3 regions of the Alkalibacillus sp. S2W genome follow, and region 3 is predicted to be linked to each of the others. Evidence: riboswitches for the same ligand, from Rfam matches in the RefSeq annotation. Region 3 holds a riboswitch; each other region holds the start of a gene.
The links. Region 3 has a riboswitch for thiamine pyrophosphate ahead of ACKXGF_RS05490 (ABC transporter substrate-binding protein). Riboswitches for the same ligand answer to the same signal wherever they lie in the genome.

Region 1 (12,158 bases), 1.0 Mb from region 3:
ACCATAGCGATTCTAGTAAAAACAGTGCGGAGAACACTTTGAATTCTATAAATGAAAGTGGTGGTCAAGCTGCTTTGTTTCAGGCAGATTTAACAAATGTTATAGAAATAAACGAGCTTTTTGACTTTGCTGTAGATAACTATGGAAAAGTAGATGTTGCTGTAAATACAGCAGGAAAAGTGTAACGAAAGCCAATTCTAGAAACCAGTGAAGAAGAGTATGATAGTATGGCAGATATTAATGCTAAATCAGCATACTTTTTTATTCGAGAAGGAGCTAAAAAACTGGAGGATAATGGGAAAATTATAACAATGGTAACATCCTTACTAGCTGCTTATACAGATGGATATTCAACATATGCGGGTGGCAAGTCCCCGGTAGAACATTTCACACGTGCAGCATCTAAAGAATTTATGGATCGTGGAATATCAGTGAACGCTATTGCGCCTGGTCCAATGGATACATCATTTTTCTACCCTCAAGAAACGGATGAAAGAGTTGAATTTCATAAATCTCAAGCACTTCATAATCAATTGACCCAAATAGAAGATATTGCACCAATTGTTCATTTTCTGGCGACTGATGGTTGGTGGATTAATGGCCAAACAATTTTCGCTAATGGCGGATATACTGTTCGATAATTAAGGGAGGAAAAAGATATGCATATTTTTTTAGCTGAATATAAGTCATCTACAACAACTATTTCTATACTTGATCAAAAAGGTAAGGCAATTGCAAATCGTGATGTGGAAATTCCAGAATATTCATTTGTGAATAAATTGACTAAAGAGCTTATTGAGTTATCTCATGAACAAGAACTCTATCATGATGATATTTTTGGGATAGGGGTCGTAGCAAATTATGGTACATTGAAATTTCAATCCAAAGAAGAATTTCAACAGCACCTTGAATCATCCTTTGGTTTTCTGGCTGTTGTAGATGTTAATAAAGAGAATGTTATTGAAAATCTATTGTCGTCATAAAGAAGAAACCAGAGAATCAAAGGTATTGACCTTTGATTCTCTCTTATTGTGATGTTTGATTGAATCATTAACTTAAATATTTCAGGAAAGTCTCGTCAGATTTTAATGCAATAGACAGTTAGTTGGAGTACCTAGCATGATTTCAATACGGCTTTAAGATTAACACAATAATGACCAAACAATAATAGGAAGGTGATTAAAATATGCAAAAGAAAGAAGTAAGTATATCTGAATTATTTTTTGATTTGATTTTTGTCTATGTTTTAGCCTCCATTGCCCAAACAGTTGAAAGCATTTCATTAGGAATTCTTTCATTAGAAGGGTTAGGGAAACATTTAATGTTGTTTCTGGTGTTTTTCGCTATATGGGTTTATCGAACATTATTAGTGAATAGGTATTTTGATAAAACATGGTACCAATATTTATTTGTATTCATAGATATGTTTCTAATCATATTACTATCTCAATCTATTAATAGTAATTTTCAAGAGACATTCACTCCATTTGTCTTATTATCTAGTGCTCTATTTATGTCGACCGCTGTGCAGTATGGTATTGTTTATTTAAAATATAATGACTCAGCTGTGAAGAAACTTTCTATTACATATGGATTTGGCTTAGTTCTTTCATCCGTTATTGCTATTATATCTATTTTTTTAGATGCAAATGTTAATTTTTGGGTTTATTTTGTTGCAATCTTGACTGTATCAGTTTTCCCATTATTTTTTACAAATGTATCTCGTAGACAACCTGTTTATTTTGATCATTTACAAGAAAGACTATGTTTATTTATGATTTTATTATTTGGAGAAGGCATAGTCGGCGTTATTAATAATTTAAGTGAGCAAGCAATTAGTTACACGAACATTGGTCATTTTACTATTATCGTTTTATTATTTGTCATATATGGGTGGCATTACAAGGTTGGTACTAAAGATTATGTAGAAACAACAGGTTTTGGGATTTGTTATACTCATTTAATATTAATCTTTTCTTTAAATATGGTAATCTTATTAACAGGTCATATTTTACATGGATCACATATTGATTCCTTAATGTCTATAGCGATTTTATTATCTATTTTTGTTTATTCACTAATGATTGTATTAGATAATCATATCTATGGTCATGTAAAAATGATGCAACCATTAATTGGTTTAATACTATTATTTGTGATTACAGGATTCGCATTGTTCATGGTAGGTTCAGTTAACTTAATTATTTCAATTATCATGATGTATATTGTATTGAATATGGCCTTAATGTTTTACCCAATCAAGCATAAGATTTTATTACAATATTTTTAAATATTCAAGGTAATTATAAATGGTCGTTTAACAAATGTGACTATAAACATATTGTAATACGAAAAAGAAAATCCATTATATCTATTGAGAAATGATTGTCTGACTATACCCATGATGTGGTGAAAACTCTTGACGTTGAATGTATTTGTATGATGAAGGGAGAATGGGTGCTATGACATATAAGGGGAAAACTCGGAGATATAAAATTAAGACGACTTTTGACAACAATGTACAACAGCGTGCTATCAAAGTTTTAGATCGTCATATAGGAAAAATTTTTATTTATTATGAAGATGAAATTATAATCGTTGACCATACAAACTCAAGCCCTCTAAAAGAATACTTAAAAAAACGTATGCATTTCATCCAATCTGGAGCTTATGATTGAGTATTATATTTATTGAGTATTAAATTTATCTGTGGAATTTTGCACGAACTAACTAAACATTGTAGGGTTAAAAAATTTAACATTAATATGTACAATATATTATAAATGCTTATTCTTCAGAAATTGATGTGTATCAAATCATCAATACTTATGAAGAAAGTCTACCTTCATCAGGTGGCGGCAAGATGAGCACGAACAAGGCTCTGATGATGAAGATGAAACATTGCCACAAACAAATAACGTATTTGAGTGAAGATATGTTGTAATAAGAGTAATCTTATTAATCGGCGGTGCATGGCTCTTACATCGAAATAAGATGTCAGAAGATAAGAGTTGATGATGTTGAAGAAAACGATAGCTATTGGAATGTTCGTCTTAGGGATTATATTGGTTAGTTATCAACCAGCGCTAGATTGATATAATCAAACCCTATTTATTGGATAAAGAGTATGGTGAAGTATTAAATGTATCACATGAAACCATCACGGCTAATACGAAGGCTAGCCATGATCCTTCCTCAATTTGATATTGATGCGATCGATTCGCTAAACTCATCTGAAATCAAGGGTGTTGACATTAATAAAAAAATGTCTTAGGCTCCATCTCTGTTCCATCCGTTTCAATGGAGTTGCCAATTTTATACGGAACGACGAATAAGAATTTGGACGTCGGAGCAGGGACTATGAAGCCTGTTCAACAAATGGGGGGGGAGGCAACTACGCTTTAGCAAGACACAACAATACGAACCGTTCGTTACTGTTTGCTCCAATTCGTGATATTAAAAAAGGAGATGACATGATTCTTTCAGATGGGAAGTAGCAGTACATCTATGAAATGGTTGATAGTGAAGTTGTTGAGCCACATCGAACTGACATAATTGAAAACGTCGAGGGAAAGAAACTCTAACACTCGTCAGATGTTACAGTGACGATGGATCAGATCTGATTATTGTTTATGGTGAGTTGAAACAGATTGTTGATTGAATTAGAATACCAAGAATACAAGAACCGCTCGTTGTGAAAGAAACGTTCACTTTCATGAACTGTAACCCTAAAAATGGACAGTTTAATAAAAAGCGCTAGGATGCTAATAGGTGACTTCGGTATTGTGCCGGGGTCATTTTTTGTAAGGTCCATTGATATCGACCATGGTTGTAATACGTCATGTAATCTTCAATTGCTTGCTTCACGTCAAAAACAGAGGAACATGCTTTAAAATCAATGCCAACTTTCATGTGCCCAAAGAAAGACTCCATCGGCGCATTATCCCAACAGTTACCACGACGAGACATCGACTGATCTACGCCTAGGCCTCTTACTGTCTTTTGAAACTCAGAATGAGTGTAATGCATTCCCTGGTCGGAATGGATGAGACAGTCTGAATGAGCGACAAACTCCTCACGCTTCACTAACTTATCAAGTGTTGTATACATAATGTCCATCTTTAAAGAGGTCGAGAGGTGATAAGCTAAAATCTCTCGTGTTGCCCCATCTTTAATAACGGATAAATAAGCTTTTTGTCCTTTCGCATAGTAGATATAAGTGATATCCGTTAAGAGGACTTTATGCGGTTCTTGTTGATCGAATTGACGTTCTAATTTATTATCGCACGTTTGATGCTCTTGCGTTGTCTGAGCGATTTGTTTATAAGGATTCGCTCTGCGAATGGTGCACATCAGATTGTACTTCTTCATAATGCGGCGGATGCGTTTATGGTTCATCCCAATGTTATCTTCATTCTCTAAGATCATTTTGATTTGGAGAGCGCCAACTTTTCCTTTATATCGGCTGTGTATTTTCTCGATGAGCTCATAGGCAACCTCATCTTGTCGTTCTTTTTGTTGACGAGCTTCGTCTGATTTCAACCAGTTATAATAACCCGATCGACTGACGTCTGCTAATTCACAAAAATATTGAATTAACTGAGGAAAACCATACTCTCTAACCATTTGTTCAATCAATCGAAATTTGTCGGATATTGTTATTTCTTCTTCGACTGCCTTTCGAGTTCTTCTAGCTTTTTTACGAAGTCTAGTTCTGCCTCCAGATACGCAATGCGCGCTTCAGCTTTCTTTAGCTTGTCTTCAGAAGAAAGCTCTTTCGATGAAGGACGTCCTGTTGCCGATTTCCCAAGCCGTTCTGTAAAGAAACCGTCTTCTCCATACTTCTGAAACATATCTCGCCAACGCTTGATACATTCTTTGGGCTTTTTATCCCCAATAATGGATAAGTCGAATCCATGTTCAACAAAGATTTGATGCGGCCCTTTTCCTTGCTCATTTTCCTTTACAGCTTTCACTTTAAATTCAGGTGAATAAGAAATAGAACGATCTGAAACCTTGATGATATTGGAATTGGATTCTAGTTCTCTTCTTTGTGATTCGCTAAAAATAATTTTAGACATGTTTATAACCCCGCTCGTATTAGTTAATTCGATTATAAATGGATATTCAAGGTCATGAAACACAAAAACCCTGAATAAGGGCACTTTTTATCAGTGTCCTTATTCAGGGTATAGTTCAAATTTGGAGTGGTTTTGATACATGAAGACACTATGTATATTCCATCTCCACTTTCCTACGCTGGCATAATCCAGATCAGGTTATAAGGGATTAAGAAATAATTCTTATCTCAGCCTATTGGCATCCCTAGTGGGATATTTTATTCTTTTATTTAAATCGTATCTTATTTTTTTGTCAAACAAATATAAAAGTAAGTGTGTAGAGTTTTTAATACCTAGTTGAGCATTTTTATTATGTTAATATAGAGATGGAGAAGCGATTTATGTGCATTCAGATTTTGCACTTAGGACACATGTTGTCTTATTATGGTAATTATCACTTTTGTGTTAATTAAAGACTGGACAGAACAAGAACGAATGCTATCTGGTTGAAATTATAGTAAAATAGGAAAGAGATTTAGTTTTCAAACCAGGTGCTTTTTCTTTCGGTTAGGTTCTCTTTAAGATATATGAAGAGTACTTGAGATTAAGACTTTTAAATAATAAAGAATAAAGAAGGTATACACATGAAAAATAGTTGGAATGTTTTTTCGAATGATATGACGAACATAATACGTAATTGGGTGGCAGCTATTTTGATTGGAGGTCTCATCATATTACCATCATTATATGCATGGTTTAATATTGAGGCTTCCTGGGATCCTTATGGGCAAACCGACCAAATTCCAGTAGCTGTTGTCAATGAAGATGATGGGGGTCAGATTAGAGACGAAAAAATTAACGTTGGCGCCGATCTTGTTAATGAACTCAAGAGTAATGATTCAATGAATTGGCATTTTACAAATCGTGAAAAGGCAATGGAAAACCTGAAATATGGTGATTATTTTGCGGTGATTGTTATTCCGGAAGATTTTTCTGACAAACTATCAACGGTTATTACAGACAATCCAGAAAAAAGCAACATGGATTATTATGTAAACGAAAAGATTAATGCCATATCTCCTAAGATAACAGATAAGGGTGCCAGTGCAATTGTGGAGGAAGTTAGTAGCAATTTTATCTCTACAGTAAATGGTGTTATTTTTGATAGATTTGATGAGCTTGGAGTAGAATTAGATCAAAACTTGCCAGATATTAAAAAGTTTGAAAACTATGTTTTTGAGATGGAAAAACAGCTTCCAGAAATTTATGATACGACTACAAGCGGGTTGCAAGATACGAAAGATGTGCAATCTATTATTAATAAAGCGCAAGACATGATTCCAGAAGCTGAGCGGACAACGAATAATGGCCTTACGACAGTGAATGAAACAGAGGATTTATTATCAGAAGCTGAAAATCGTTTGAATGAGTTAGCACCAAAAATTGAAAAAGACATGGAGAAAGCAAAAGAAACTGCTGAAGATATAAATAAGGTTCTTAATGATGCTCAAAATGTGGATATCGATTTCAGTCAAGGTAAAGAACTGCAAGAAAATATTGATCAATCATTAGACAATGCCATTACTCGTATCGATGATATAGAAGCGAATTTGAAACAGTTGAAGGAAATGAATGAAAACCAACAAAATAGTAACAACGAAACAGAGAATGCAAATGGGAATGGGGATGATTCATCTCAACAGGGGGACAATAATCAAAACAACAATAGCAATCAGAATCAGGTGATCGACGAAGCAATTAAAAGTTTGCAAACAATTCGAGAGGCTCTTCAAGAGGCACAGCAGAACGGGCAAAACATTACAGATTTTATTGAGGATAAAGAAAAGCAAGTAAATTCTGTTATAACTGATTTAGAAGAATTGTCTGGAAATGCAGAAAACAGAATTGGGGAGTTTCTAACAGACTATAAAGAAAATATTGAACCAGTTGTCAAAGAGAAAATTAACAACGTACAACAAACACTATCTAATGCTAAGGAAATTTTATCCGAAGTTAACTCAACGATTCCAGAGGTGGAGAGAATCCTGTCAAACACAGAGAATCATATTAGTGAAGGGCAAGATAAGTTGAATACAATACTTGATGAGTATCCATATGTGAATACTAAAGTCAACAGTCTCGCTGACAAGATCCGTGAAATTCAGGGCGAAACAGATATCAATGAAATTATTGAGTTGTTACAGAATGATCCAGAGGCAGAAAGAAGTTTTTTTGAAGAACCAGTTCAACTAAGTAAGAATGAATTTTTTCCTATCCCGAATTATGGCTCAGCGATGACACCATTTTACACGGTTCTAGCTATATGGGTTGGTGGTCTTCTTCTAATATCGTTGTTGTCTGCAGATGTTCATGACAGAGTAGGTCTGACTGACAAGGCTCGTTATGTTGGTAAGTTGCTTACGTTCTTGACGATTGGACTACTGCAGACATTAATTGTTACGTTAGGTGATCACTTTATTTTGGGTGCATATATGGCACATCCGATTTGGTTTGTTATATTTGGCCTGCTGATTAGTATAGTATTTACCATAATTACTTTTACGTTGGTTTCACTTTTGGGTGATGTAGGAAAAGCAATGGTCATTGTCTTGCTTGTTTTGCAAATTGCGGGTGCAGGTGGCACATACCCAGTCGTATTACTACCTGAATTTTTCCAAGTAATTAACCCATTCCTTCCGTTCACATATGCCATTGATTTAATGCGTGAAGCCGTTGGGGGAATCATATGGAAAACAGCTATACACAATATGATCATTTTAAGTTCATTTGGCGTTGGTTTCTTTTTATTCGGTATACTATCTAAAAGAGTGGTTAATAAACAGACTGATAAATTGATGAAAAAGTCTAGAGACGCAGGTTTATTCCATTAATAATTATAAGTATATATAGATCTCTGAGTTATGGTGATTTGATCGTAGGTATGGGCCAATGCCTACGATCATTTTTTGTATTTAAATTATTAATTTTAAACTCGGCACCTTGCGTTTCTTTTTGATAAAGGGGCGTTAAATCAGTTGAGGTCATTTATGCGTTTATATTGGCCTTTTTGAACACTTCGTCCTGCCACAATTGATACAGATAAATGATTAAGGCAAACCCGACCATCATAGCAACAATAGCTAAAGTGGGGCAATGTTGATTCACTTGAAACAATTCCTATACGTTGCCATATCGGGTAAACGATATACATAAATAACGCGCCCAAAAGTATATTGACAGTAAAATATATCCAGAATTTTCGGAAAGTAAAATGGAATACCCAGATCACTATAACTAAATATGCTCCATACACCCATGGTACTGGGATGACTTTATCCCACCCAAACAGACTCGAATCTACTTCATTCCACCATCCGTAATGATAAGCCACTTGATATGCCAAGGTATGAATAACGGTCATAAATAGAGCGACTGGCATGTATCTACGTACAGTATCCATATTTAATAAAAACAAGGACATATAAGGCAATATCAAGAGTGACCAAAGAATAATCTGATTCATGAGGTTAACACTTCGCAATAGCTTTATGTGTAGTGTGACACTCTGTCCATCTATTTATTCGATAATAGTGACTGAACAACGAAGTGTTTATACATATTAACATTCCAATTGAAAATGTTTGCTGTTCACGGTGGTTAAAGGGGGCTGATCTAATTCTTTATATACATTATGATGGATCGTGCCATAAATAGAGGAGGGAATAGAGCGGTGCTTTTAACTCGAGGCAATCTATAAAAGGGTGGCATATTTAAACGGAGATAATTGACGTAACAGGAAAATAAATATTTCGTTTTCCTTCTTTACCATCTCCAATAGGAAAGACATAGTCGAATTCAAAAACCCCTTTGGAAAGTAGCCTATATTCAGAATGGAAATATCATTCCTGGGTGAAACCCTTTATTATTGCTCTTAATCCAGGTTCTTTTTAGGCCTTACTTTATGCTTCCTGTCTTTGACTTCGGTAAATATGTTATCTGGCGTATTTGTTTGAGTTGCTGATATTTATTGTGGATGATATTCTTTACTTTATTCTCTACTGGTCAAAGGATAAGCACACGCAGAGCGTCTTCATTACATAATCCAATCCCGTATGATCATTAACGTCGTACGGGATTGTTTCATGCAGTATGAGCATGTTTATGTGAATCGGACTTTTTTCTTTAAACTTTACATATCATGATCTGTTTTTTGTTTTTGCCCTGAATGATTGTGTTGTTTGACTTTGTGTGAGCCTTGCATGGGTTTACCATACGGCTGTTTCGGACTCTTTGGATAAGTCTGGTTTTTCCTGCTGTTTAGGCCCTTTAGGTTTTCCACTTATTAACGATCTCCTCCTTGTTGATTTGCGTATAGCTTGTGACAAGGGAAAGGGATCTATACAGAGAAAGGAATCACTAGTGAATGAAAATGATCAATAATGCAAAGGTTATATCATATCAATTACAATGAGCGAGTCGCATTTAATGGTTAAATAGAGATGTTAATGATGTGAAACGTTCAATGAATTAAATTTCGGTGGTACACATGATGATTCGACACATCGTTTATCTAAAGATGGTCAACCACTTTCAACATTCTTTGGCCAATCGTCATTTGGTACATATGCCGTTGCTCACGAGCGTAATGTTGTCAAAGTCGATCAAGATGTGGATCTAGCGTTATTAGGGCCTTTGGGATGTGGGATTCAAACAGGAGCAGGTACTGTTCTGAATTGAATTAAGCCAGAGTTCGGTTCGGCTATTACGATTTATGGAGCAGGAGCAGTTGGTTTAAGTGCAATCATGGCGGCTAAATTAGTTGGTTGTAAAAAGATTATTGCCGTTGATGTGCACGATTCACGACTGGAGCTAGCAAAAGAGCTTGGTGCAACACATACCTTAAATGGCTCAAAAGTTGATGTCTTAGAAGAGATTAAAGAATTAACTAACGGCGGCACGACTTATGCAGTGGAAACGACAGGTGTTCCGGAAGTTGTTCGCCAGAGTTTACAAGCATTACGTCCCCTAGGTGTATCGGCGATCGTGGGTGTGACGCCAGAAATGGATATCGACGTGCATAATGACTTAATGGCTGAAGGAAAAACAATGGTCGGGGTCATTGAAGGTGATTCAGTACCCAATGTCTTCATTCCAGATTTAGTTGAATACTACAAAGCAGGACAATTCCCGTTCGATAAACTGGTTAAATTCTATGACTTTGAAAACATTAACCAAGCCTTTGAAAACTCTAAAAATGGTGAGACAATTAAACCTATACTAAAAATCAACCGATAAAATAGAGGTGGACTTTACACCTTTCAAGCAGTTCATAGCTGTTTGGAAGGTGTATTTTTTATGCGAGTGGGGAGGTGATTTGTTATACAAATCAGAAAATTATCAAGTATTACAGTGAAAAAGATTGTTGAAATATGTTGTTAATACTTTGAGATAGAATTGGCTTATTGGAAAAATCTCGTCATAAACACTTAACGCGCCTGTAACCACAAAGCCTGTCACAACGTGTTATGATGTGGCTTGTAAGACATTAAAGGAGGGAAACACCCATGAAAAAACTAGTAGCTTCAATTGCTACAGGTGTTATTATTGCGGGCGCTACAGCAACTACAGCATCTGCAGCAAGTTATGAAGTAGAATCAGGCGATACGCTTTGGGGCATCGCAAAAGAAAATAGCACAACAGTAGAAAATATAGTTGATATAAACGATTTAGATACAACGATAATCTATCCTAATCAAACACTAGAGCTTGATCAATCCAATGCTGTTGAATCATATACAGTTGAGAGTGGCGATACATTATTCGCCATTGGCCAAGAACACGGAGTATCGGTTCATGAACTTAAGCAATGGAACGAGCTTAATTCAGACCTCATTATCGTTGGACAAGAACTTAATCTAGATGGTGCTAATGTACAACAAAGCACAAATGAATCAACGTCTGCATCAGCTAATAGTTCATCCAATGAATCTAGTCAATCTCAGGAAACAGCTGAACAAGACACATCAGATGACGTTCAACACACATCTAGCAACAATAATGAATCGTCAGAAGAACAGTCTTCTTCACAGAATGACCCAGAAGGACGAACAATCTCAGTATCAGCAACAGCCTATACAGCTGATTGCGCAGGATGCACAGGTGTGACAGCAACGGGCGTCGACCTAAATGCTAATCCAAACAAGAAAGTAATCGCTGTTGATCCAGACGTGATTCCATTAGGTACAAAAGTACACGTTGAAGGCTATGGTACTGCTATTGCTGCAGATACTGGTGGCGCTATTAACGGCAACAAGATTGACGTTCACGTACCAAACAAAAGTGAAGCATACGACTGGGGCGTCCGCACAGTCGATGTAACGATCATTGAGTAATCACTCAACGTAACAATTGAAAACAATAGTTAAGAGATTATAAGAAGCGCAGTACTTGCCAGGTAAAATGGTAAGTTACTGCGCTTTATTTATGGATTCTGTGAAAGTTTCAATGAATCACACCAATAGATTTAAGCATTATTTATCTGAAATTTTAAATTTCTTATCATATAATTGTTATTATGTTGATGAATTTGAGGAGGTTATAATATGTCATTTAATTTAGTCTTAATCAGACATGAAGAATCAGAAGCAGACATACCACCAGTTAGACATGAAGGACAAGCAGATAATCCTTTAACGAACAGAGGGCGTAAACAGATCAAAAAGCTAAGTGAATTCACCACAAGCAACTATTCATTTGACCGTATTTATTCTAGTACTTTGAAACGTGCGAAAGAATCAGCAAAAATCATTAATCAGGATATGAATAGTGAAATAGTTTTCCTAGATGAGTTAATGGAAATGAGTAATGGAGTTCTAGCAGGTATGACTAAGGAAGAAGCGAAAATTAAGTATCCATTACCAATGGATAGGAGACCACACGAGTCTGTAGAAGAAGGAGAAAGCCTTATCGATTTTAAATATCGTATAGAGAACATACTCTCAAGAATAAAAGCTGAAGCCGAAAGAGAAGAGTTGGCGCAAATTTGCATCGTTGGGTATGGTGGAACCATTTCGATTATGATCCAATTGCTTTTACAGA
Region 2 (8,178 bases), 660 kb from region 3:
ACCCATCCTTTTGTAAACGTCTGAACGCTGTATAAAGTGTTGCTTCTTTCAATTCGTATTCGCCATTACTTAGGGCAATAATTTGTTTATAAATCTCATAACCATAACTATCGCCTTGACGCAGAATATTTAAAATAATCGTTGATGTATGTCCGCGGATTAAATCCGTTGAAATATTCGATGCCAAATGTCTCACCTCCACAATAACAATGTACAACATATTACTTTGTCTGTCAAAGTAATTTATCACAACAAGTAATATATCATAAAAAATGCCGATCAGTTATTAAACTAATCGGCACCTATTCAACGTATTAAAATGTGTAATTTAAACTAATCATTTTCCGATTCACCATTTCATGAATGGCGTATTTAACGCCTTCGTAACCATAACCTGATTGTTTTCGACCACCATATGGCATATGATCAAAACGTAATGTCGGCACATCATTAACCAGTACCTGACCAACTTCTAAACCGTGAGCCATATCGATCGCTTGTTTCATATCATTACTAAACAGACCTGCGCTCAGGCCGTATTGACTGTTATTCATCGCTTTCAATGCCTCATCGCCACTAGATACACGATTAATAATAACAACAGGCCCAAAGGCTTCTTCTTTCATGATTTTGGCGCCCTCTGGAACATCTGTTAAAACAGTTGGTGCAATGCCGTTATCCTTAGCTTCCCCACCTGTTAAAACTTTTGCACCTTGTTGCTCAGCATCTTCTATCCATTCGAGTAAGGTCTGTTGTGATGATTCGTCAATTAAATTACAAACATCTGTCTCTTCATCAAGTGGATCACCAAATGTAAGTTGTTCAGCACCCTTAACAAATTGTTCTGCAAAGGTGTCAGCAATATCTTCATGCACATAAATGCGTTGCGTACTAATACAAACCTGTCCGTTATATGCATAAGATCCATGCACGGCTTTTGGCACGACATCATCCAAACGATCATTCATGCTTTTATCGACATATAGTGCTGAGTTATTACCCAATTCAAGGGTAATCTTCTTAAGGCCCGCGTTCGATTTAATTTCACGACCAACTGGCGGGCTACCAGTGAATGTAATCTTTTGGACTGCGTCATTTTTAAGTAAGACGTCGCCTAAAACTTTGCCTTCACCTGGTACGACATGGTAAGCGTCCTCAGGTAATCCCGCTTGTACCAACGCTTCACGTAATAAGATCGCTGATAGAGGTGTTTTTTCAGCCGGTTTTACAATGACTGTATTACCAGAGGCAATCGCTGGCCCGACTTTATGCACGACTAAATTTAGTGGGAAGTTAAATGGTGTAATGGCACCAATGACGCCAATCGGTTCAAAAATCGTGTAAGCGTCACGCCCAGCACCATTTGGCGCGGCATCCATTGGAATGGATTCACCTTCTAGCTTTCGTGCTTCAACTGAGGAGAATTTCAACGTCTGCACAGTGCGGTCTACTTCTGCTAAGGCATACTTCATCGGTTTCGCCGCTTCTTGAGCAATTGTTTCAGCGACCATTTGTTTATTGTCATGTAAAATGTCGCTAGCTCTATTTAAGATATCACTACGTTCATGAGCAGGCATATTCTTAATCGTTTCGAATGCTTCATCTGCTTGTTTAATCGCCTTCTCCATCTGCTCTTCTTTACAAATCGGCATTCGAGCAATTTCTTCTTTCGTATGCGAATTAACTAACGCTTGGAATTCAGTTGTGTGATTCGCTAACTGATCAAGATAAGGTTGATATTGCAACATATATGTCATCACCTTTCATTTATAATAATGTTCTATAACACTATTCCACATTTAAACCAAAACGTAACACGATTTACGATTTTCCATCCCATTCAGCATAAAATTGTTCTAAATATGTTTCCATAAATTGATGACGTTTCTCTGCGATACGGTAACCTTCAGCTGTGTTCATTTGTTCTTTTAAGGTTAATAATTTTTCATAAAAATGATTAATCGCCGTATTGGTTTCATGGCGGTATTCATCTTCTGTCATAGTTTCGCGTGGTGATTCTTCGGGATGATGGATGAGATGGCCTTTAGACCCTGCATAGGTGAAACTTCGGGCAATACCAATGGCGCCGATTGCATCTAATCGGTCTGCATCTTGGACGACTTCCGCTTCACGGCTCGGTAATGTCTTGTAACCATGCTTGAATGAAATCGTATCGATGATGGCAAATATATGGTCAATTTGTTGCTCTGAAACGCGTTGATCTTCTAACCATTTCATGAGGTCTTGTCGACTCTCCGCCACATTGGAGGTGACTTTATCATCAATTAGATCGTGTAATAAAGCCGCCATTTCGACAACCCACCTATCAACATCAACTGTATCAGCTATTTGCTTGGCATTGTTAACGACACGCTGGATATGCCACCAGTCATGTCCAGAACCCTCAGAAACTAATTTACGATGGACGAATTTTTCCGTATTCTGAATCACTTGCTGCTCCCATTCATTCACTCAATATCACCCTTCATGACATGACCGTCGACAAAGACTAGCAATCTTAGACGTTTACAATCATGCTTTTATTTATTATGATGTAAGTATAACAAAACTGCATACGTGATGATCATGCACTAGGGGAGCTACGTCAAGTGGCTGAGAAGGTTGGACCTGACCCTCAAGACCCGAACTAGGTAATACTAGCGTGGGGAAGTGCAGTGAAGCTTAATCTACCATAAGTGTAACGACACAATAGCTGAACTGCATTCCCACGGGATGCAGTTTTTTTGTTATAAACAGACACTTTATAAGGAGGCGATTCGTCATGACGAATCAACAGTGCAACACAAGTCGTATTGCAGGGGTTCAATTCACGCTCTACCCAATGAGCGACAACTTTGTCGATATTCTTTTGTCCGCTCTGGATGAAGTTGACCAATCGAAAGTATGGAAGGAAACTGATGATGTCACAACTTGTGTAAGGGGCAAAATCGTGCATATCTTTGATGTGACCAAAGCAATCTTCTTACACGCTGCTAAAACTGGTGAACATGTTGCCATGACAGGCACTTATTCGATCGGGTGCCCTGGAGATAATGAAGCTGACGTCTATATGGCAGAATCAGATGCACCAGTGAACGCTCCTCAATTAGCCAATGCTCCACAACGTGCTGGTTGTAAGTTCGCAATTCACCCGCTTGGACGGGAGGACTATATGGACAAAATCTATGAACAAATTGATCTGTCCAAAGCACGCGGCGTTGATGTCAGTGCCGCCCATTATATGACGCGCCTTGATGGTGATGTGCAAGCGATATTTGATGCGATACAAGATGCGTTCGAAGCTGTCCAGCAAGAAGTATCACACACAACAATGACCTTTACTATTTCGGCAAATAGTCCGTCAAATAAATAGGGGGTAAACTATGACTAAACAATGGAAACTGAAAGAAATTGTTTTGCTGTCGGTATTAGGCGTCGTATTTGCGGTAATCTATCTATTAGCCTTTGGAATCGGCCAGGGACTTGTTGGCGCTCTAACACCTTTTGGCATTGGACCTCTTGGCTATGAATTTATTTATGGCATTTGGTTCATTGTCTCGATTATTGCTGCTTATATTATTCGCAAACCTGGCGCAGCCTTTATGTCAGAGTTAATCGCTGGGACTGTTCAAATCTTAATCGGAAGTCCAGCTGGCCCACAACTTATAATCAGTGCAGCTATTCAAGGACTAGGCGCCGAAAGTGCATTTGCTGTGACGAAATGGCAAGATTATCGGAAGCGAGTGTTAATATTAGCTGCTGTATTAACCGCAATCATTAGCTTCGCTTGGCATTTCTATTCATCTGGTTTCTTTGCATATGAAGCGTGGTTAGTTGGCGTTATGCTGATCACACGCATTATAAGTAGCATACTGATCATGGCTCTACTCGGTAAGTGGATTAGCGACCAATTGGCGAAAACAGGTGTTCTTCGTGGCTACGCGTTAGGAAAGGAGCGTCAACAAAACCGTGACCAAGATGCAGCTTAGTCCCGTCATATCCGTTCACAACTACAGCTTTAGCTACGAGACGTTAGACGAACCACTTCTGAACCAACTAAATTTTACGTTATATGAAAATGAAACAACACTTTTAATCGGCCCGAGTGGATCGGGTAAGTCTAGCTTGTCGCTTTGTTTAAACGGATTATATCCTGATTCAGTTGAAGGCACTGCATCAGGGGTGATTCGTTTCCGTGGTCAACCTGTTCATGATTTTGAAAAAGGCCAGATTAATCAACAAATTGGCATCGTTTTTCAAGACCCAGACAGTCAATTTTGTATGATAACCGTTGAAGATGAACTCGCTTTTACACTCGAAAATATTCAAACTCCACGTGAAGAGATGGAAGCGCGAATTGATGAGATCTTAATGACCATTGGAATGTCTGACTATAAGCACGAAGCGATTCATACCCTTTCAGGTGGCCAAAAGCAAAAAATCGCCCTAGCTTCTGTTCTATTACTAGAACCAGACGTGCTTATTCTCGATGAACCAACAGCTAACTTAGACCCGATGAGTCAGCTCGAATTTATTCAGTTAACCGAACAATTACAATCAACTATGGAACTAACGATTCTTTTAATCGAACATCAAGCTGACGACTGGCTCTATTTGATCGACCGTGTTCTAGTATTAAATAGACAAGGTGAACTAATGGAAGATGGTGAAGTCGAATCTATTTTTCAAACCAAACAACAGCAACTAATCGAACATGGTATTTTCATCCCAAAACAATATCTTGACTCACCACCCAATTCAAAACCGATTAATCATTCAAACAACACAGAGCCGTGTTTTACGATGGAAAGCACCTCTTTTTCCAGAAAGAACAAACCAATCTTACAAAATATTAATCTAACGCTGAAAAAAGGTGAAATGACAGCAATCGTCGGTGAAAATGGTGCAGGTAAGTCCACCTTATTACAATTAATGGCAAGGCTCTTACAACCAGAAGCAGGCACCATGACTTTCTTAAACAAGCCACTCACCAAGTGGAAAGAACAGTCATTACGTCAGCATATGGGATTTGTCTTTCAAAATCCCGAACATCAATTTATTACAGATACTAGCTACGATGAAATCGCCTTTAGCATGACATTAAACGGGTATGATGCTGAAACAATCGACACAAGAACTAGAGAATTACTAAACCATTTTCACTTAATTCATGAAAAATCGCAGAATCCTTTCGCCCTAAGTGGTGGTCAAAAACGACGGCTTAGTGTTGCTACTATGTTAGACGAAACTCCTGATCTATTACTGTTTGACGAGCCGACATTTGGTCAGGATGCCCAAACGACTCATGAATTAATGGAGATCATGACCGAAATTCAGCAACAAGGTACAACGATTGTATTCGTTACTCATGATATGGATTTAGTCGATCAGTATTGTGATTCGGTGTATGTTCTTAATGAACAGTTAATACAATATCACGGGCGCCCAGCAAAGCTGTGGGAACATGATGAGTTATTAAACCAGGCAAGATTAAGAAAACCATTTCGACTGGAAATGCGTGAGAAAGTTGGTGTTGCCCATGATCTCAGCCATTAACCCCACTGTTAAAGCAATTGCGGTGTTGATCCCTGGTGTTTTACTAGGTCTAACATTTGATGTGTTCACACCACTTGTTTATTTAATTTTTATTTTAACTGTGACCTTATTACTGTCAGACATTCCCTTTAAACGATGGATTAAATTTTTCGTTCCGTTCTTCTTATTTATCGCATCGTTTTCTTGGGCACGTTTACTATACACCAGCGAGACATTCCAAAATGGGTCCGTGCTGTTTTCATTTTGGACATTCGAGGTCACAATGGGTGGTCTTCTTGTTGCGATTAGTTTGGCATTAAGGTCGTTATGCTTTATTGCCTTATCACTACTATTTATCATGACAACAGACTCAACGAAGTTTATGCTAAGCCTCATGCAACAATTGCGACTGTCACCTAAAATTACGTATGGCGTGTTAGCGGGTTATCGTTTCTTACCGACATTCAAACATGAACTTGAAGTTCTAAGGCAAGCTCATCGCGTTCGTGGAGTGGGTCGGGCAAAAGGAATTCGTGGTCGCATTAGACAATTTAAACGTTACAGCATTCCCCTGCTCGCCAATTCAATTCGTAAAGCTGAACGCGTCGCTAACGCCATGGAATCAAAAGGGTTTACAGGTGAACACGACCGCACACATTATCATCAAATGACGGTCACCAAACGAGATTGGCGTTTTCTCGGTATGATGGTTGGCGCCCTATTCTTGGCGTTTGCTGCATCATACTATTTCGGATATTTAAATATTTTCGGTTATCAAGTAAGTTAAATAAGACGAAAATTTAAAGCAATCAAAAAAAGCTGGCTATTCGCCAGCTTTTATCTTTATTGTCTAATTTCAATCATTCTTAAAACAACATCAGGTGTTTTCGTGATAATCCCATCCACATCGTACTGTAAGACTTGGTTCGCTGTTCGGTCGATATTCGTGGACCAGACCCAAATACCATAACCATTGCGTTTAAGCTCATTCACTAGATCATCTGACAACATGGTTTGATGAACCGTATAAAAATCGACATCTAATCGAGATAAATCCCCTACTGCCGTGAATACAATCTGACCAATTTCAATCTCTTCATTTTCATCTCTTATAGATTGTAAAAACTGATTATTGAACGATTGAACATACGTTTCGCCAATCATTTCTTTTTCCTCAAGCAAGATTGCTAAATTGCGCGCTAAAGCTTCCTCATTTTCATCAGGTTTAACATCTAGTAGTAATTTAACACCTGCTTCTTGGGCGACCTCAAAAACATCCTCCAACCTAGGAATCGATTCACCCGCAAATTCTTCAGAAAATGAAGAACCAATATCATGAGTCCGTAATTCGTTATAAGTTAAATCACTCACGCGTTCAGGTGCTCCAGCCGTACGCAGTAAAGTTTTGTCATGGTGTAATACCAAAACGTTATCTCGTGTTAATTGCACGTCGACTTCGACCACATTCAAACCTTGTTCAATAGCTGATTCAACTGAACTCATCGAATTCTCTGGAGCATTCTTTGAATCCCCTCGGTGCGCTGCCACTTCAACATTCCAATCTAAGTAAACAAGATTGCCGCTTATTGTTTGGTTATAAGCAAATACACCTGTTACATAGACGATGACCAATAATGAAATTAATAATCGTCTACGTCTAAAAAATGAATAAGCTTTGCGCTCAGCAACCGCCAACCTTATACTGCGTGATAATTCCAGGTCATCTGTTACTTCTTGTTCTTCTTCATGTTTGTACTGATAGAATAAACGAGTCAACATAATCACATTGACAGGAATTAAAACTAGCGTGGATAATGTCGCAATAATACTTGTGATCGTCACCAAGTAGTGTTCAATTAATTCTCCGATGAACGTCCCCGTCATGACATTCGGAATTAGAGATAGCAAATATAATATGAACGTACTCGCTACAACAATAAGGACATTAATCGATAAAACATTAATTAGAATCGACTTTTGATGACGCTTGGTTAATTTCATACTGCGCTTGATCGCATGTCGAACGTTGTTTTTTTCAATAACAATAAAATGAATCACGAAAATCCAACGCAAAATAATATAAAGAACAAACATTAATATGGAGAAATATACTGCCAATGAGACATAGGATAAGGATAAGTGACCCGAGTATAAAATCGACATATTCAAGTCATAAACAATTTCATTAAGCGGTGTTCTAATAAATGGCGTGAGTAATAACAGCACTAGAATTAAAGGGAGCACACTAATACTTAATAAATTCCTTGCTCGTGAAAACCCTGTTATAAGAGCATTAGCCACGGTGATCGGTTTTTTAAAGTATTGCTTCTGAGCAATCACAATAAAAACAGCAAATTGTATAAATAATAATATAAAAACTATGAGTCCAACTAATATTAATATCGAGATGCCCGTGTAGCTCAGTGCCACTGAGTAAACTTCATTATTAATTAGTGTAGGGGCATCAATATACACAAGAATACGGTTAAAAAAGATCGAAGCCACGGGTACAAAAATAAAGCTCGTCAGTAACATGTAAAAAATAGCAAACGCTAAATGTTGTGGGTATGTTGTTTTAAAGTCATCTAAGCTGCGTTTAAACAAGCGAAACATATGACCCTCCACCTCGTCTTATTAATACGT
Region 3 (12,158 bases):
GCGGCACGGTAAAGAAAATAAGCGCAAGTTAGGTACTTCCATTGAAGAGCGGCCGAAACATATTGAAGACAGAGCAGAGTTCGGACACTGGGAAATTGATACGGTACTGGGCGTTAAAGGTGAAGATGATGAGGTATTACTCACCTTGGCCGAGCGTAAAACACGGTTTGAATGCGTTATTAAAGTCGACCGAAAGGATGCATCATCGATTTCAAAAGCCGTTCAGTCACTGGCCGAGCGAACCGGCACAGACATGCGCGCCATGTTTAAAACCATCACGTCAGATAACGGGTCGGAGTTCAGCACGTTAGAAACGGATTTAAAAGAAACGACCCAAGTCTATTTTAGTCATCCCTATGCATCTTATGAACGCGGCACCAGCGAAAATCAGCACAAATTGATTCGACGGTTTATACCGAAAAGTCACCCCATCAGTCAAGTGAGTCAGCAACAAACCTTACGCGTACAAACGTGGATGAATACCTATCCGCGGAAACAGCTCAATTATCGCACGCCACAGGAAGCACTCATGACAGAGGTCAAGGCAATAGCTTAGATAGTTGTGACATTTCGCTCCCCCCTAGGGGGGAGAGCGTCAACTCTCTTCATCTATTCACAATCTCCCCATAGCAGGGGCTGGCCCAGTGGCTAACTTGTACTTGAAATTTAGGATTAAATATAAAATAATCTTGGAGGGATAATGTATGAAATTTTCAGATTTACTAAGGAAAGAGACGAATCATATTTGGGAAGCGAACTTTAATCACCCTTTCATTAAAGGGATTGGGGATGGAACGTTACCGATGGAATGTTTTCGTTACTATGTCATGCAAGATGCTTATTACTTATCACATTTTGCAAGGATTCAATCGTTAGGTGGGACGAAAGCTAATGACTTTTACACAACGAGCCGTATGGCAGCACATGCACAAGGAACTTATGAAGCGGAATCAGAGCTTCATCGTCATTTTTCAGAAAAACTAAATATTACTGAAGAAGAGCAGGAAAACTTTGAGCCAGCATTAACAGCGTACGCTTATACGTCTCATTTATATCGAGCTGCATACCAAGGCCATTTAGGTGATATTATCTCGGCAATATTACCTTGCTATTGGATCTATCAAGAAATTGGTGACAGGCTTAAACATGTTCAACCTGATGTTCCTATTTATCAAGAGTGGATTAATGCTTATGGTGGCGACTGGTTTAATAAGTTAGTCGAAGAACAAATTAACCGGCTTGATGAAATTGCTGAAAAAGTGACAGAAGCTGATCGTCAACAAATGAAACAGCACTTCACGATTAGCTGCCATTACGAATTAGCATTTTGGGATATGGCTTACAACTTAGAAAAATGGCCAGCACAATCTGAAATAATAAAATCTTAGGATTCTAGTAGTACTAGTTAAATAAGGTGTATTAACGAATGGAGGAATGAATGATGCAAGATTCATTAGTTATTGCTGGTAAAGAATTAAACAGTCGGTTATTTGTTGGGACCGGGAAGTTTGCTGATCATAGCAAAATGAAAGAGACCTTACAAGAATCCCGATCAGAAGTTGTTACAGTAGCGGTACGTCGAGTGGATTTAAGTGGGTCAGATCAATACATCTTAAACGATATTCCTAACCATATGACGTTAACGCCAAACACATCAGGTGCTCGATCGGCTGAAGAAGCTATTCGGATTGCTCGTTTGGCGAAAGCTTCTGGAATGGGGAATTGGATTAAAATCGAAGTGATCACAAACAGTAAATATTTACTTCCGGATAATGAAGAAACGATTAAAGCAACGGAATCACTAGTTAAAGAGGGTTTTGTTGTTCTCCCTTATATGAGTCCAGATCTAATGGCAGCTAAACGATTAGAAGAAGCTGGAGCAGCAACAGTCATGCCATTAGGTTCGCCCATTGGATCGAATCGTGGTATTCGCATGAAAGAAATGATCCAAATCATGATCGAAGATATTAAGGTACCTATTGTTATTGATGCTGGAATTGGTCGTCCTTCTGAAGCGGCAGAAGCAATGGAAATGGGGGCAGATGCTGTTTTAGTTAATACAGCCATCGCAACAGCAAAAGACCCAGTCGCGATGGCTAAAGCTTTTGACTTAGCTGTTCAAGCAGGTCGCTCGGCGTATATGTCTGGAATAGGCTCATCATCAACAAACGCTAAGGCATCTTCTCCTCTCACAGGATTTCTACACTCTTAAAAAAGGATGATTTATCGTGAGTTTTTATAACGTATTAGAGAAAGTCAATCAACTTCCTTTAGAAGACATGTTGGAAAATGTCACACAACACAATGTAGAACAAGTACTACAAAAAGACCGAATTAATGAAGAAGATTATTTTGCTTTATTATCTCCGGCAGCTGAACTTTATTTAGAAGAAATGGCTCAAAAAGCACATCAACTAACTATTCAGCATTTTGGTCATACCATGCAAATCTTCTTACCCCTTTATGTATCAGATTACTGTGTTAATACATGTCAATATTGTAGTTTCAGTGTTGAAAACGATTTCCCGCGTCGTATTTTAACCATGACGGAGCTAGAAGAAGAGGCGAAAGTTATTGCAAATATGGGGGTTGAGCATATTATCATCCTATCTGGTGAATCGATGATGCACTCGTCTGTAAAATATATTAAACAATGTATGAAAGTGCTTAAGAAATACTTTTCTTCAGTAGGTCTAGAGGTTCAACCGATGGATACTGAACAGTACCAAGAGATTGTTAATAGTGGTGTCGATCATTTGACTGTTTATCAAGAAGTTTATGATGAGGACATTTATCGGCAATTACACACAAAAGGCCCGAAACGCTTTTTTAAATATCGATTGGACACACCTGAACGGGGCTGTGAAGCGGGAATGCGCTCTGTTTCAATTGCAGCACTATTAGGGTTGAATGATTGGCGTCGTGAAAGTTATATCACGGGATTACATGCGCAATATTTACAACAAAAATACTTAGACGTAGAAGTCGGTGTAGCATTTCCAAGAATTCAGCCGAATGCGGGCGGCTTCCAACCTAAAGTAGAAGTAACAGACAAAAATTTAGTTCAAGCCATGATTGCTTACAGAATTTTTCAACCTCATTCTGGAATCACCGTTTCCACAAGAGAGCGCCCAGAGTTTCGAGAGCAAATTTTACCGCTCGGTCCGACGAAAATGTCAGCAGCATCATCAACTGTTGTCGGTGGTTATAATGAACCTAATAACACACAAAGTCAGTTTGAGATTTCTGATGAACGTTCAGTTGACGAGGTTAAAGAAATGTTATTGAAGCATAACTATCAACCAGTCATGAAAGATTGGCAGCTGATTTAGATGACTGAAGGTATCCATTTAATTTCGAATGGTAAACAATCTTTAGAAGAATTTATAAAAGTCGCAAAAGCAGTTTCCCCTTATGTTAACTATATTCATATAAGAGAAAAACATCGTACAGATTATGAACTAGTTGAGTGGATAAGTGAATTAGTGAAAAACGACATTTCGAAAGGTCGGCTCGTCATGAACGAGCGTGTTGAATTGGCAGTTCGAACTGAAATTAAGGGCGTCCAATTAACTGATCATAGTGAAGATGTATCTTCTGTTCGAATGAAGTACCCTAATCTATTAATTGGTCGGTCAGTCCATTCAGTTGAGGAAGCTCAAGATGCAGCTATTAGTGGGGCAGACTATGTCATTTTTGGACATATCTTTAAGACTAATTCAAAGCCTGGTTTACTTCCGCGTGGTTTGGAACAATTAGGACATTTAATTAAGTCTGTTGATATCCCAGTCATCGCGGTTGGTGGAATCACACCAAAACGAGTGGGAAGTGTCATGACCTATGGTGCTAGTGGTGTAGCTATTATGTCAGGTTTAATAGATTCAGAAAAACCAATAGAAGAGGCGAAACATTTTTTAGGAGGTGTTCGTGATGGTTCTTCACGTTAATGGTGAAAAGCGTGAATTATCGAATGATATTCAAACAATTTCTGATTTACTAAATCATTATAAATTGACTGATAAAAAAATCATTGTTGAGCTAAATGCTAATATTGTTGATCCAAGTCAGCATATTGAAACCCTAATACAGGATGGTGATCGAGTTGAGCTCGTTCACTTTGTTGGCGGTGGTTGATGGAAGGGGGTCATCGAATGTGGGAACGTTACTCAAGACAAATATTATTTGAAGGGATTGGCGAAGAAGGTCAGCGAAAGTTACAGACAAAGCATGTTCTAATCGTCGGAGCGGGTGCATTAGGAACAGGTAATGCAGAAGTATTAACGCGTTCAGGCGTTGGCCGAATAACCATTGTTGATCGTGATTACGTTGAAAGAAGTAATTTACAAAGGCAGCAGCTATACACTGAGCATGATGCAATCGACAGAACACCTAAAGCAGTTGCAGCCCAAAAAAGGTTACGCGAAATTAACCCTAATGTTGAAGTTAACGGGAAAATAGTAGACGTAACCGTAGAAGAAATCGAACAGCTTATTTCTGATGTTGATTTAGTGATTGACGCAACTGATAATTTTGACATTCGTTTTTTAATTAATGATAGTGCACAAAAATATCGTATTCCATGGATTTATGGAGGGTGTGTCAGTAGTTACGGTCTAAGTTTTACTATTATTCCTGGTGAAACACCATGTTTGAATTGTTTACTTGAAACGATCCCGCTAGGTGGTGCGACGTGTGATACTGTTGGCGTCATTTCACCAACGGTTCAGATGGTCGTTGCCTATCAAACAGTTGAAGCGATGAAAATTTTAGTTGAAGATTTTGAATCGGTACGACGGAAATTAGTTTCATTTGATTTATGGAATAATGAACAGTCTGCCATTGATGTTAGTCGTTTGAAGAAGGAAGGTTGTCCATCGTGTGGAGAGTCTCCGAGTTATCCCTATTTATCATATGAAAACCAAACGAAAACAGCAGTGCTTTGTGGGCGTAATACAGTACAGATTCGTCCACCTAAGAAAGTCGACCGTGATTTACATGTTTTAGTCACTCAATTAGAAAAGCAAGGTGGGACCATCGAACAAAACCCATTTTTAGTGACCTATCATTATGAAGATAGGCGTGTGGTCTTTTTCAAAGATGGGCGTGTGTTAATTCACGGAATGAAGGATATCGTTGAAGCTAAAAAAATCTATCATCAACTATTAGGTTAGTAGGGAGGAATAAGTGTGACAGTAGTAAAAGCATTAACGATCGCTGGATCTGATTCTGGTGGCGGAGCTGGGATTCAAGCGGATTTAAAAACCTTTCAAGAATTAAAAGCATATGGCATGTCAGTATTGACGGCTGTAACAGCTCAAAATACATTAGGCGTACAAGGTGTTTATCCTCTAACAGTAAGTCAGGTTGAAGAACAGTTGGGTTCAGTTGGAGAAGATTTAAAGCCTGATGCTTTAAAAACGGGGATGTTATTTAGTGCAGAGATTATTGAAGCTGTAGCGAAAAAAATTCAGCAATACGATATGAATAATGTTGTGGTTGATCCTGTTATGATTGCAAAAGGTGGTGCCAAACTGTTACAAGACGAGGCAATTGATACGATGAAAAAGGACTTAATACCACTTGCAACTATTGTAACGCCAAATATTCCTGAAGCTGAAGTAATCACAGGTTTAACATTAAATTCATTGAAAGACCGAAAAGAGGCTGCTAAATGTCTATATCAGTTGGGAGCTCAAAATATTATTATTAAGGGTGGTCATGGTGAAGAAGAAGAGGTGGTCGACCTTATATATGATGGTGAGACGTTTACACAATTAATAAATGAACGTAAGTATACAACAAATACACACGGTACAGGATGTACATTTGCAGCAGCGATTGCAGCTGAACTCGCAAAAGGAGTCACTGTTATGGAAGCCATTCGTGTTGCAAGGGAATTCATTCAAGTTGCAATTGAAGATGATTTAAACATTGGATCTGGCCAAGGACCAACGAACCATTGGGCTTATCAAAGTAGGAGAGAAAAAGTATGATCGAAAAACAATTGGCATTATATCTTGTTATGGGTAGTCAAAATTGTAAACATGATCCTGTTGAGACGTTAGAGAAAGCTATTCAAGGGGGTGTGACTTTCTTTCAATTCCGTGAAAAAGGGGGAGGTTCAAAGATTGGTGAAGAAAAGATCGAATTAGGGCTTCGTCTTAAAGAAGTTTGCCGACAATATGACGTTCCATTTATTGTTAATGATGACCTTGAACTCGTTAGTGAATTAGATGCCGACGGGTTACATGTTGGTCAAAAAGATGGTGATATGAAGAAAATGAAAGAGTCACTTAAAAGCTATCAAATGCTTGGGGTTTCGACTCATAATGTAAATGAAGCTCTTGAAGCCCAAAAACTTGGTGTAGATTATATTGGCGTTGGACCTATGTTTAATACGTCAACTAAAGATGATATCGAGGAAGTAAATGGCCCGATCGTTATTAAAGAAATTAGGGAACGATTGCCGAATATTCCGCTTGTTGGAATTGGTGGAATTAAACATGATAATGCTTCACAAGTTATTGAAGCGGGTGCAGATGGAGTAGCAGTGATATCGGATATTACACAGGCCCAATCGGTGAAAGACGCTACTGAAAGATTAGTTGAGAATGCTAATTGACTGTGATTCCTATTTATTTTAGCTCATACTAAATAGAAAAAAAGAGGGTCTCAAGAACGACCCTCTTTACTATTAGATTATGCCTGCGTTTTATTAATTTTTACTGATTACCCTCATGCTTGTATGGAATATTGAATGAGGCTAAGTTTCATTTTATTAGCGTGTCGTAATAGTAAAAAATATTATTTATTGCCTGTGATTGGTCAAGACGGTAAATGAGAAGCGCGCATTTCTTTAAAAATCTCTTTTTTAAATTCTAAAAAATCATGTGATAACAGTAAATCTTCATTTCTCGGACGTTCAAAAGGGACGCTCATTTCCCGTTGAATATTTGCTGGGCTATTCGATAGTATGATGATGCGATCAGACAAGAACAACGCTTCCTCAATATTATGAGTGACAAAAACGATTGATCGTTTATGTTCCTCCCACATGGACAGAAGCCATTGTTGCATGTCCGTTCGGGTGAATTCATCGAGTGCTGAAAAAGGTTCATCCAACAGAATTAACGGTTGCGGGCTTAAAACACTCCGTATAAAAGAAACGCGTTGTTTCATACCACCTGACAGTTCGTGGGGATAGGCATCAGCATAATCAGCTAAACCTGCACGGTCAATCATTTGTAATGCTGTGTCACGATCGCGTTTCCCTTGAATTTCTTGACCAAGTAACACGTTATCTATAACGGAACGCCAAGGAAACAAAGACGGTGATTGTGGTGTGTAGCTGACTGAACCAGGTTGATTTTTGATACTTTCATCGTTTAATAATATGTCTCCTGAAGTAGGCGATTCAATCCCACCGATGATTCGAAATAGAGTGCTTTTACCACTACCTGATGGACCTAAAATTGAAACGAACTCTCCTTGGTCAATGGAAAAATTGATCTGTTTTAATACATCTTGTTCGCCGAATGATTGATTAATGTTTTTAACATCAAGATGAGCCATTTGTATTCCTCTTTTCTGATGCTTGCCAACGGATGACACGTTTTTCGAGCCAAACGATAAGCATAAAGAATAATAAACTGATAAATACAATAATAAATATAGCGACGAAAACTCGGTCTGCTCTGAAAGATGAGGAAGCTAGTGTCATATAAACACCCAGTCCCTTATTAGCTCCAAGCCATTCGGAAATAACAGCCCCCATTACGCTATAAGTTGCGGAAATCTTCAGGCCAGAGAACAGGGACGGCAATGCACTTGGCCATTCCAATTTCCAAAACATTTGCCGTGTTGTTGCCCCGGCCATTAGCATATAATGGCGCAAATCACGGTCTGCTTGCTGCAATCCACCTAGTAGTGAAATAGCGATCGGGAAGAAGCAAACGAGTGTTATGACGATTAATTTCGGTAGCATACCAAAGCCAAACCAACCAACGAGCAAAGGTGCTAATACGATAATTGGTATATTCTGCGATAAAATAATCAATGGATACATGGACTGACGGAGTACTGGTATTAAATGAAGGAGAGTGGCCACAAGGATTCCACTTAAACTTCCGACGATAAAACCAATGATAATCAGTTCTACAGTCGCAAAAACGTGTTGATTATATTCAGTCCATTCATTTATACCGACTGTAAATATATCGCTTGGAGCAGGGAGAAACCATTTTGGTACTTCAAAGATGACCACACTTAATTCCCAAATGATGAAAAGAAGGATGAGGACCGTAAGTGGTCGCCATCCTTGTTTAATTAGATTAGACATGACGATGTTTCTCCGTTAATGCGTCCATTGAAGCCCCATCAGGGTAATGAGCGATTTTAACTTGAGATATGACATTAGGACAGCCAATCTCAATCATTTTGCGGTTGATGTCTTTGACGATTGATAATAATTCAGTCAATTCGCCTTCCATTGTGGTTTCAAGTGGCCCCACTTCGTATTTCACACCTGAGTCATCAATGACGTTAATCGCCTCGTCAACATAAGGAATGACGTCATCGTTTGGTCCAGGTGTTTTCGGGATCACTTGAATACTTAATAATGTGTTAGCCATCATTTATTCCTCCTCGGGTAAAAATTCATTGGTGAAAGCATCTTCAGCAGTAAATTCACCGTCTAATAAATCATGTTCATTCATCCATTCCGCATAATTTTCCCATGTATCAAGTTCTTGCAGACCCCATCTGGAAGCATCGTCTTGGTAACGTGGGGAAAGCCACTCCTGACTGGCCTTTACAAGTTCTTCATCTAAATCGGGTTCAGCCTCGATTAAGATGTTAGCGGCTTCTTCAGGATTTTCAATCGCATACTGATAACCTTCTGAAGCGGCATGAATAAAGCTTTCCGCTAGGTCGGGTTGATCATTCACAATCGATTCACTCGTTGCCAATACAGGTGTATAGTAATCAAGTTTTTCACTATAATCCGTTAAATAAATCATGTTCAAATCTGTTCCGCGTAATTCAGCTTCAATACCGTCCCAGCCGTAATAAATCCAGCCAAAGTCGATACCTTGACGCTCAACAGCTGTGAAAAAGTCAGAGTCCCCAATATTGACTGTTTCAACCTCGTCAACATTAGCACCTTCTTGCTGCATCAACGATGAAATAACAGCTTCTTCAAGCGGAGCGCCCCAGCCACCGTATGTTTTGCCTTCGAAATCGGCAGGTGAGGTAATTCCAGATCCTTCAAGTGCTGCAAAACCAGACGTGTTATGTTGAATGACAGCAGCAATTGAGACGACTGGAACATCTTGTACGCGTGCTTCTGTTATATTTTCTTGGAAACTAATCCCGAAGTCTACTTCACCTGAGGCAATCATCTGTTCAGGTGAAGCCTCGCCAGGTAAAATGATATTAACATCTAAGCCCTGTTCTTCAAAATAACCTTCAGCTTGGGCGACATAAAGCCCAGTGTGATTCGTGTTAGGTGTCCAATCGAGTACGACATCTACGCTCGTTAAGTTATCTTGATTTTCTTCAGAATCATTGCCCTCATCATTCCCACAAGCAGCTAATAATCCTAATAACAAGATTAATAGAAATAATTTTTTCATAGAAACCTCCCAATGATTGATAGCCATAAGTTGGGGGTACTAAAAAAGCCCTAGGTACAGTTCTCCTAGGGCACACAAAGTTTAATTGAAATGAAGCATCATTGTGTTCCCTACGCTGGTCTTAGCCAGTTCAGGTTCTAAGAGTCAGTATCTTACGGATACAATCTCAACCAGCAACACTGGTCCCCCTACAACTTATGTCTATACGATTTTATTCCGATTAAAGTGTGCCACAATTTTGTAATAATTTCAACTGTTAGGGTGTTATTTTAGTTGATAATGTTTTCAATTTATTACGGTGAGTGTGGAGACGCAGGTTTTATTTTTGGCTCTGTTATAGGCCGTTGTTGGTATTGTGATCCGCTATCGGTGGACGCTTTCCGCGGGCACTTCTCGAGCCTCCTCGGCAACTAAAGGAACTTCGGCTAAGTGCCGGACGTCAATCACAAACGCCGAAGTGACCCACATCCTGTGGCCATCTGGGGGTCTCGAGACGCGTGCTGTTCCCGTGACGGCCCGGACGGCCTAATGTCAACGTTGGTCACAGGACGTGACCGAACTTAGTTGACCAGGAGTCGCCACCTTCGCTCCTCACAATTCAACAACTCAGTGCTTTGTCATTTAAAAATCGACACTAAACTTTGGCAGAGCCTTATTTTAAAATATTACAAAGGGCGTTATTGCTTAAGTGGGTTTAATTTAAAAGTCTATTAACTAAATTTATATCAAATCGTAAAGCGCTTGAATTGAAGTGTTAATTATTCTATAATAATAATTAGAATTTTCTGATTAATAAGTCATCAAACACAATAAGGGGGAGTGTTTCGGTGGATACGAATGTTTCGAATGATTTTGAGAAAGTATTGGAACGAGCAAGAAGAAACACATTAGGTGACTTATTGTTACGGACGCGTGAGCGCATGCCGGACAAATTCGCTTTGGATTACGTGGGAAAACGAGTGACTTATGCTGAACTTGATGATCTCGTTAATCAAACGGCGAACGCATTTCGAAAACAAGGTATGGCTAAAGGTGACATGATCACCGTAATGTCTAAAAACAGTTTAGATTTTGTGGTGCTAAAATTCGCATTAGCTCGTCTTGGTGCAGTTATGATCCCCATCAATTATATGTTATCACATGAAGATGTCGCTTATATCTTAGAGCATTCGCAAGCCAATGGTATTATGGCATCTCAAGATTTCGCACCTGTATTAGAAGAAGCGACAAAACCAGGAACGATCCGATTTAAGTTTCTAATGGATTTAGAAGTAGGCGAACATGTAGGAGAAGAATTAATTGAATGGCACTCCCTCGAAGACGCACGTTCGAATGAGTCAAATGAATTCGTTGATGAAGATTTGTCTGATGATGATCTAGCTCATGTATTGTACACAAGTGGGACTGAGTCTCGTCCTAAAGGCGTCATGTTATCTCATAAGAGTTTAGTTAGCGAATATGTCAGTTGCGTGGTTGACGGGAAAATGGAAAGTCGTGATGTGCTCGTTCATGCTTTGCCAATGTATCATAGTGCTCAATTACATGTGTTTTTAGGGCCAAGCATTTATTTAGGTGCAAGTGGCATTATTTTACCAAATGCAACACTTGAAGGAATTTTAGAAACGATTGAGACGTATGGTGCGACACAATTATTTGCACCACCCACTGTGTGGATTGCTTTATTACGCCATCCAGACTTTGAAAAGCGTGACTTATCAACACTTGAGAAATGTTATTACGGTGCTGCGATTATGCCCCGGGAAATATTAAAAGAGCTATCTGAACGATTGCCGAATGCGAAGTTTTGGAACTTTTATGGCCAAACGGAAGTGGCCCCATTAGCAACGGCTCTGCAACCAGAAGATCAATTACGTAAACTTGGATCCGCTGGTAAGCCCACATTAAACGTGCAAACGAAACTGCTGGATGACCAAGGTGAAGAGGTGCCACGCGGAGAAGTTGGTGAAATTGTTCATCGAACGCCACATGCGATGAAAGGCTATTTGAATGATCCAGAAAAGACGGCGGAAGTATTCCAAAATGGCTGGTTTCATAGTGGTGATTTAGGTGTGATGGATGAAGAAGGTTATGTTACGATTGTTGATCGTAAGAAGGACATGATTAATACAGGCGGAGTCAACGTCTCAAGTCGTGAAGTTGAAGAAGCCATTTATGAACTTGACGGTGTCTCAGAAGTTGCAGTAATCGGTTTACCAGATGCTTATTGGATTGAGGCGGTTACCGCGATTGTGGTACCGAAAGAAGGGTATGAATTAACGAAAGAGGATGTTGTTCAATATTGCTCAAGTAAATTAACTAAATTTAAAGTGCCGAAATACGTACAAATTACTGATCAATTACCTAAAAATCCAAGCGGTAAAGTGTTGAAACGATCATTACGTGATCAATACGAATCAGTTGCAAATGAATCTTAGAAAAAGGCCGGCGTCATGTCGGCCTTTTCTAATGTGATTTATGAATGTAAAGTCAATTAATGGTTGGTTAAAACGTCGGAATAAAAGGTGT

Region 1: linked by a shared signal. The riboswitch ahead of ACKXGF_RS14135 (IS3 family transposase) and the one ahead of ACKXGF_RS05490 (ABC transporter substrate-binding protein) in region 3 are both predicted to bind thiamine pyrophosphate.
Region 2: linked by a shared signal. The riboswitch ahead of ACKXGF_RS01860 (YkoF family thiamine/hydroxymethylpyrimidine-binding protein) and the one ahead of ACKXGF_RS05490 (ABC transporter substrate-binding protein) in region 3 are both predicted to bind thiamine pyrophosphate.

Annotation. Positions count from the first base shown of each region.
Region 1 covers NZ_CP177234.1:2,728,256-2,740,413, reverse strand. Annotated here, with positions in the region: partial or broken gene ACKXGF_RS14150 (SDR family oxidoreductase) at 1-641, shown strand, start outside; gene ACKXGF_RS14145 (hypothetical protein) at 660-983, shown strand; gene ACKXGF_RS14140 (low temperature requirement protein A) at 1,187-2,290, shown strand; one part of gene ACKXGF_RS14135 (IS3 family transposase) at 3,757-4,709, opposite strand; one part of gene ACKXGF_RS14135 (IS3 family transposase) at 4,709-5,081, opposite strand; TPP riboswitch at 5,235-5,337, opposite strand; gene ACKXGF_RS14130 (YhgE/Pip family protein) at 5,705-7,951, shown strand; gene ACKXGF_RS14125 (small acid-soluble spore protein P) at 9,250-9,399, opposite strand; partial or broken gene ACKXGF_RS14120 (NAD(P)-dependent alcohol dehydrogenase) at 9,570-10,355, shown strand; gene ACKXGF_RS14115 (LysM peptidoglycan-binding domain-containing protein) at 10,625-11,452, shown strand; gene ACKXGF_RS14110 (histidine phosphatase family protein) at 11,663-12,158, shown strand, end outside.
Region 2 covers NZ_CP177234.1:328,684-336,861, reverse strand. Annotated here, with positions in the region: gene ACKXGF_RS01875 (PadR family transcriptional regulator) at 1-187, opposite strand, end outside; gene ACKXGF_RS01870 (aldehyde dehydrogenase family protein) at 315-1,748, opposite strand; gene ACKXGF_RS01865 (HD domain-containing protein) at 1,822-2,472, opposite strand; TPP riboswitch at 2,584-2,686, shown strand; gene ACKXGF_RS01860 (YkoF family thiamine/hydroxymethylpyrimidine-binding protein) at 2,783-3,373, shown strand; gene ACKXGF_RS01855 (ECF transporter S component) at 3,384-3,989, shown strand; gene ACKXGF_RS01850 (ABC transporter ATP-binding protein) at 3,979-5,556, shown strand; gene ACKXGF_RS01845 (energy-coupling factor transporter transmembrane component T family protein) at 5,540-6,322, shown strand; gene ACKXGF_RS01840 (glycerophosphodiester phosphodiesterase family protein) at 6,379-8,148, opposite strand.
Region 3 covers NZ_CP177234.1:988,248-1,000,405, forward strand. Annotated here, with positions in the region: gene ACKXGF_RS05430 (IS30 family transposase) at 1-556, shown strand, start outside; gene tenA (thiaminase II) at 705-1,388, shown strand; gene ACKXGF_RS05440 (thiazole synthase) at 1,442-2,212, shown strand; gene thiH (2-iminoacetate synthase ThiH) at 2,229-3,332, shown strand; gene ACKXGF_RS05450 (thiamine phosphate synthase) at 3,333-3,947, shown strand; gene thiS (sulfur carrier protein ThiS) at 3,931-4,134, shown strand; gene ACKXGF_RS05460 (thiazole biosynthesis adenylyltransferase ThiF) at 4,152-5,171, shown strand; gene thiD (bifunctional hydroxymethylpyrimidine kinase/phosphomethylpyrimidine kinase) at 5,187-5,993, shown strand; gene thiE (thiamine phosphate synthase) at 5,990-6,622, shown strand; gene ACKXGF_RS05475 (ABC transporter ATP-binding protein) at 6,826-7,572, opposite strand; gene ACKXGF_RS05480 (ABC transporter permease) at 7,559-8,338, opposite strand; gene ACKXGF_RS05485 (MTH1187 family thiamine-binding protein) at 8,331-8,630, opposite strand; gene ACKXGF_RS05490 (ABC transporter substrate-binding protein) at 8,634-9,632, opposite strand; TPP riboswitch at 9,721-9,832, opposite strand; gene ACKXGF_RS05495 (acyl-CoA synthetase) at 10,460-12,067, shown strand.